3 regions of the Leuconostoc mesenteroides subsp. mesenteroides ATCC 8293 genome follow, and region 1 is predicted to be linked to each of the others. Evidence: riboswitches for the same ligand, from Rfam matches in the RefSeq annotation. Region 1 holds a riboswitch; each other region holds the start of a gene.

Region 1 (2,276 bases):
GCTGCAACCTTGGGCAAATTTTTTAAAATATCCATTAGTTGATCGTAATCACCTTCGAGAGTTGATTCGAAAGCACCTACCTGATAGTTGACACCACTCTTGTCAATATAAGCAATCACATGATCAACTATGCGAATGACTTCTTCTGTGTCAGCTGTCATCGGCAATACTTGGACCGCAATACTTGATATCATGAGACCACCTCGTTTTTATTGACCTCTAGGATACCTGATTTAGCAACTAATTTTTGTGTGAAGTAAACGATAACTCCTGCAAAAATAGCTGCTGAAATGAGGCGAGTAATAAATAATCCAATCAACAAACCAAATGAGTAGTCAGCATAACCATTACGGAACAGGTCCCAAATAAACGTCACAATGGTAACTGTGATGACAGACATTGACAAACTCGTTTTGTCCCAACGACGGTAGCCAAATACAGCAAATCCAAGTTCGGTACCAAACCCTTGGATTAATGCAGAAACAACGTTCATGACACCCCATTGAGAGCCAAACACCATTTCAATTGTGCCGCCAAGTGTTTCACCTATAATTGATGCGCCAGGACGACGTAAGATGAACCCAGCCATCGGACCAGCCATTAGCCAAGGACCCAATGTTGCATCATTAGCATATGCGCTTAATCCAAATGGTGTTAAAAAGGCAGCGATGACATTATAACCAAATGCCCAAGCCCAAAATATAAATCCAAAAAAAACACCGATTAGTGCGATGAAGATAACATCGCGAAGTGACCATTTGTTTGCAGACATTTGCAAAACCTCCTAAAATTTCCGATATTAACCAATAGGTGCATGAGCTATACAACTGTTTACATGACTTATTGGTTAATAATTGATGTAACCGAAATCACCGCAAAATCGGGTGTAATTAGAAAAAGCCAGACTTCACAAGGAAGACTGGCTTGAAAAATTGTGGTCATGATCTCAATGCAGAAACGTTACTTAACAAACTTGTGTTATTTCATCATCATATATTATAGTGATAACGTTACAAAACATAGTACCGTCATATATTATAGTGATAACGTTACAAAACATAGTACCGTCAAGATATGTCAGTTCATTAATACATTTTCAAGTAAATCTCCCTACGCTAGTATTAACTAGATCAGGTGTGATGGGTTTTATCTCAGCGCGACGGCACCCCAGATTTTGGTGTTTTCAGTTATTTGTGAAAAGCTCACGCCTAGAGTGTAACACAAGACAAATTATCGTGCAAACTATTCGTATGCAATAGAATTTAATCCCAAAATTATGTTATATTTTCTAACATTCTAATGTTTTTAATTATGAAATTTGAGTATGATATAATTTGTGGTCTTTATTAATTAAAAGTACATGATATCAGCGAGATATTGACTTATTTGTTATACTAAAATGAGTAAAAAAAACAACTCTAAGGATAGAAAATGGACAGTATTCATCTTTCACCACGGCTTGCAGCTGTGGCTTCATTTGTACCCAAAGGCGCAAGGTTAGCCGATATTGGCTCTGATCACGCCTATTTACCTGCTAATCTATTAATCAATAACAAAATATCGTTTGCGATTGCTGGTGAGGTTGCTAAAGGACCTTACGAAAATGCGCAGCACGAAATTGTTCGAAGAGCGTTAACCACACAACTTGAGGCGAGATTGGCGAATGGATTAGCGGCAATTAAAGATGAGGATCATATTGACACGGTCACAATCGCTGGTATGGGTGGTGTCTTAATTACAGATATATTAGAAGCGGGATTTTCAAGAGCAAAACGTTTTGAAACGCTTATACTACAACCTAATACTGATGAGCACATTGTGCGAACGTGGCTAAACAATCATCAGTATAAAATTAACGACGAGGTTATTGAACAAGAGGATAACCACTTTTATGAAATTATGATTGCAACAAAGGGCACCCAAAGTTTATCAAGCCTCGATAAAAAATTTGGTCCTGTCTTGCGAAAGAGAAAAACGTCAGTTTTTGTTGCTAAATGGCAGAAAGAATTGGATCGTATCGACACAATTTTTGAAAATCTTGAATTTGCTGGAAAAGCTGATTCACCCATTTATCAAGATTGGAAAAAAAAATATCAGCAAATTCAGGAGGTTATCAAGTGATTGCACAAGAGTTAATTGACAAGATTGAACTTTTTGCGCCGAAACAATTAGCTGAGGAGGGTGACCCCACGGGACTGCAAATTGGTGATCCTAAACAGCCTGTACATCGAGTAATGACAGCCCTTGATGTTCGTCCAGAAGTGGTTCAAGAAGCA
Region 2 (2,276 bases), 700 kb from region 1:
ACTTGCATAATCGGTTTGTCAAAAGAACTTACAAAGTAAGGGTGCCATCCCAGACTGTGGAAATAATCGGTTAGTGTTTCATCAGATTCTCGAGAGAGAACTGTGGGATTCGCAATCTTGAAGCCATTTAAATTCAAAATTGGTAATACAGTACCATCATTTTTAGGATTCAAAAATTTATTAACATGCCATGAAGTGGCTAGGGGTGCTGTTTCTGCTTCACCATCGCCAACAACAACCGCAGCAATGAGGTCTGGATTATCCAATACAGCACCAGCACCGTGCAAGATAGAATAGCCTAAAGCACCACCTTCATGAATCGATCCAGGTACTTTAGGATCAGCATGTGAAGCAACGCCACCGGGGAAAGAGAAACGCTTAAACATTTTCTGCATACCCGCTTCATCCTGTGTGATTTCTGGAAATGCTTCGGTATAACTACCATCAAGATAAGCATTTGAAATCATTACTTGTCCGCCATGGCCAGGCCCCTCAATGTAAAACATATTCAAATTAAATTTATTAATAGCACGATTTAAATGGGCATAAATAAAGTTTTGACTAGGAATCGTGCCCCAGTGCCCGATTGGGTGAATTTTAACTTGTTCTGCCGTTAACTTTTCCTTAAGCAATGGGTTATCTAACAAATAGAGTTGTCCAACTGACAAATAATTGGTAGCTCGCCAGTAGGCATCTAAATTGTTCAGGTAATCTGTTGAATCGATATTCATTTGATACTTCCTCCAATTTGTGACAATGCATACACAAAGTGCATGCTACGATTGCGTAAAAAATATTGCAAGATATAAAATTAACTTTGCAAAGTATAGTGAAAAGTTCAGAAATAAATTGATAATTAATCTGAACCTGGCGAACACCAATTCATTATCAAGCCGTGTTTTTACATATTCATCGTAAAGGTTGTTTTTTGAAAAGTCAATACCAATATATTAATTGGTACGACCCAATTAATGTATTGGTATTGACTTTTATGGTTATAATCGCGTCATAACGGGAATTAGCGTCTTAACATTACTATTTGATAAAATAATTTGTTTGCATACTTCTGAACAAGTGTGTTACACTCGATTTTGTTATTAGTCGATTAATTAACATACTAGGGGTGCTTTTAAAAAAGCTGAGAGAGAAGAGATAATCTTTGAACCCTTTGAACCTGATCTGTAGCAAGCAGCGTAGGAAAGTATGAATATATGATTTTTTTGCAATCATATAAACAGCCATACTATATCTAAGAGCGTTTGCAATATAACTGTTATTATTGCAAACGTTCTTTTTCTATGTGTTGAAAATTTAGGAGGCAATTTTGTGAATCAACGTGTTTTTTTGGCCGCACCTTTCAAACAACTTTTGAATCAAAACAATCGAGTCAATACGGAAACTACACAGTCACTTCAGCAAGTAATGCAAGTGTTAGAAGATAAAGGAATGTTTGTGGATAATGCGCACAAACGAGAGAATTGGGGATTAGAAATGATGACCCCCACTCAATGTACAGATGCTGATTTTAATTCCATAAAAAATTGTGATGTTTTAATGGCTTTTCCGGGTAGCCCAGCATCACCAGGTACCCATATTGAAATTGGCTGGGCGTCAGCATTTCATAAAAAGATTATTTTGCTTTTAAAGAATGATGTTGACTATGCATATTTGATACGTGGTCTTGGTGTAATTGGGGACGTAGAGTATATCTATTACGAAAATATGAATAGTTGCCTTTCACAAATAAGTAATGTGATAGACAATTATCTACAACACAATAAAGTATTGTCAAAGTAGCGTTGAATGAGGGAGTTGAGTTAAATGACAACATATGAAACCTTTGATGATGCCTATATAGCCGAACTAAATGAAATATATCATCATGCAGAATTTTTCAATGAGCCCAGAGGATTTAGTAGTCGGGAAAAATTAGGTGTCCATTTTAAAATTGAAAATCCCGTACAGAGAATTGTATATAGCCAAACGAGAAAAACAAATATTATCTTTAATTTTGCGGAGGCATTGTGGTATCTAACAGGAAACAATAGCTTGTCTTACATCAGCTATTACAATAAACGAATGCCTGATTATTCAATGGACGGGCAAACACTAACCGGTACGGCATACGGCAAAAAGCTGTTTCATTTTGGGGAACAAAACCTAAATCAATGGCAGAACGTTAAACAAGAACTGCTAAATGATGCTGATTCGAAACGAGCAGTAATCCAAATATTTGATGCGCACGAATTAACAATTAATCAAAATTTAGATGTATC
Region 3 (2,276 bases), 190 kb from region 1:
CCCCCAATCACTGGACTAGGCGTTATTGCCAAAAACGCACCAATTTTAGGAACAAAACCTAGTACGACAAACAAAATCCCTGCAATAATTACTGGTATTCTCGAAACATTGCCAGTTAAGTTTAAAATCCCTACATTCTGAGCAAAAGCAGTTGTTGGAAAGCCTCCGAACAAGGATGAAAACATTGATCCCGCAGATTCGCCAATTAGACCATTTTGAATGCGCCTTGGTGAAATATTTTCTTTTAAAGTATCGCCAGCTGCCTGATAGACACCTAAAGCCTCTACCACTGCAACCACATAGGCAACAAAGAATGTCAAAAACATGACCCAATTAAACTTTAGCGATCCATAAGGCAATAAATGAGGCATGCCAAACCATGATTTTGTTGATAATACGCTGTAATCTACGACACCTAACGAAACTGCTAGAATATCACCAACAATTAGCGCGATTAAAAAGGAAAAACGCTTCCAAAATCCCTTACCAAATATCGACAATAGAATGACAATAGTTGCTGTAGTAACAGACAAAATAAGTGTTGTTGGTGAAGAGAAACCTTTATCACCTGGATAACCACCTAAGAATTCAGATAGTGTGAATCCAGATAAAGAAATACCAACCAAAAATATTAGTGTTCCGGTAATTGCCGGTGTCAATAATTTGATTAGTTTATTGATAAGTCCTGTAACGGACAATAAAAATACAATGAGTGCACTCAGTAAAATTGAACCACTCGCCGTTGCTAACTGACCAGCTTTACCAGCATTAATCATTAACGCGTCAAAAGCAGCTGACGGCCCTTGAACAATAGGCAGCTTCGCTAATTTTGTTGCCTGTGTAAGCGTGACTAATCCTGAAACAATAAAAATCGTGTTCACAAGATTAGTTGATAAGTTCAGTGAGAGCCCTGCGGCAGCGGCAACATAAATTGGATCTAACCATACGTTAGAAACAAACACGTGCTGTATTCCAGCTAGGCCATGATCCATGATTCGATTATGTTTTGGTGTCATCATAATTAAATTCCTTTTCCAATAAAAAAAGTGCCCTTAAATACATAAAAAAGGACACTTTTGACAACAGTACATGTCGTTATCAAATATTGGTCACTTTCCTACGCTAGTATTAACTAGATCAGGTTCAAAGGGACCGATATACATCATCTCAGTCTTTGCGACGCCCCTAGTGATTATTATTCATTTTTCAAAAAAATCCTTTCAACAAGTCATTTTATGCAATAAAAAAACATTTTTCTCACCTAGAGAAAAATGCTACGTTAAAAAATGTAGCACTTTCCTACGCTGATGTTAATCAGTTCAGGTTCGAAGGGTTCTTCTCAGCCATTTTGGCGCCCCTAGCACAAGCATTATTGTATCATAAATTTTCTATTAAATGTAAGTAATTCATTCTATTTTTCACATAAGTTTGTCATTAAGTGATATCCTTACTGATGAAATTTACCTTTCACAAATCAGCCAGTCGAGAATATAAAAAATACCAGTCTGTTACTAAACACAGACCAGTATTTTGATGCCTCGTCATTAAGGCTGTACTTGTGTTTTCCCCTGCTCATCATTGTACAACTTAGTATCATATATTTTGATAAATGGTAAGTAAATAATGAAAGCTATTACAACACAGATTATTGCTAAGACTGCTGCTTTCCAATCAACGGTACTAATAAATGCACCGATTCCGGCTGGGGATGGCCATGGTGCTTGAATAACAATTGGCCGAATGATATGGAAGTTAATGGCTGCATAAGCAACGGAAGCTGTTGCCATTGGTGCCAAGAAAAATGGAATAGCTAGATAAGGATTATAAACAATTGGCAATCCAAATATTAACGGCTCGTTAATATTGAAAAGTGATGGTACGATTGAAGCTCGGCCTAAAACTTTTAGCTGTTCGGAACGTGCTAGTAAAGTAATAAATATGCATAATCCAAGTGTCGCACCAGAGCCACCTAAGATAGCAAAGGCATTATTAAATTCTCCAGCAAACGGTATGTTAGCCCCATTTGAATTTGCTACCATATTTGCTAAGAAGATAGGCGTAATAAATGCGGAAATAATGTTAGCGCCATGAATACCAACAATCCACAAGGCATGAATCAAGAACTCAATCACCATAATTCCTAGCCAGGTGCTAGTCATGCTTGTAACGAAGCTAAATGGTATTGCAATCATTTTGAAAATGTCAGTACCGAGTAACACTAAGGAACCATTAATACCCAGTACAACAAAAGCAATAACGAAAGTTGGAATCAATGC

Evidence for each region. Region 1 has a riboswitch for thiamine pyrophosphate ahead of LEUM_RS03745 (ECF transporter S component). Riboswitches for the same ligand answer to the same signal wherever they lie in the genome.
Region 2: it holds a riboswitch for thiamine pyrophosphate, as region 1 does, so the genes downstream of both, LEUM_RS07110 (nucleoside 2-deoxyribosyltransferase) here and LEUM_RS03745 (ECF transporter S component) in region 1, are expected to answer to the same signal.
Region 3: it holds a riboswitch for thiamine pyrophosphate, as region 1 does, so the genes downstream of both, LEUM_RS04550 (solute carrier family 23 protein) here and LEUM_RS03745 (ECF transporter S component) in region 1, are expected to answer to the same signal.

What each region holds. Positions count from the first base shown of each region.
Region 1 is NC_008531.1:744,232-746,507, forward strand. It holds gene LEUM_RS03740 (thiamine-binding protein) at 1-194, opposite strand, end outside; gene LEUM_RS03745 (ECF transporter S component) at 191-772, opposite strand; TPP riboswitch at 1,091-1,180, opposite strand; gene LEUM_RS03750 (tRNA (adenine(22)-N(1))-methyltransferase) at 1,432-2,121, shown strand; gene LEUM_RS03755 (Nif3-like dinuclear metal center hexameric protein) at 2,118-2,276, shown strand, end outside.
Region 2 is NC_008531.1:1,447,798-1,450,073, reverse strand. It holds gene LEUM_RS07115 (phosphoketolase family protein) at 1-731, opposite strand, end outside; TPP riboswitch at 1,110-1,217, shown strand; gene LEUM_RS07110 (nucleoside 2-deoxyribosyltransferase) at 1,327-1,797, shown strand; gene LEUM_RS07105 (thymidylate synthase) at 1,822-2,276, shown strand, end outside.
Region 3 is NC_008531.1:934,781-937,056, reverse strand. It holds gene LEUM_RS04550 (solute carrier family 23 protein) at 1-1,019, opposite strand, end outside; TPP riboswitch at 1,098-1,197, opposite strand; TPP riboswitch at 1,280-1,369, opposite strand; gene celB (PTS cellobiose transporter subunit IIC) at 1,545-2,276, opposite strand, start outside.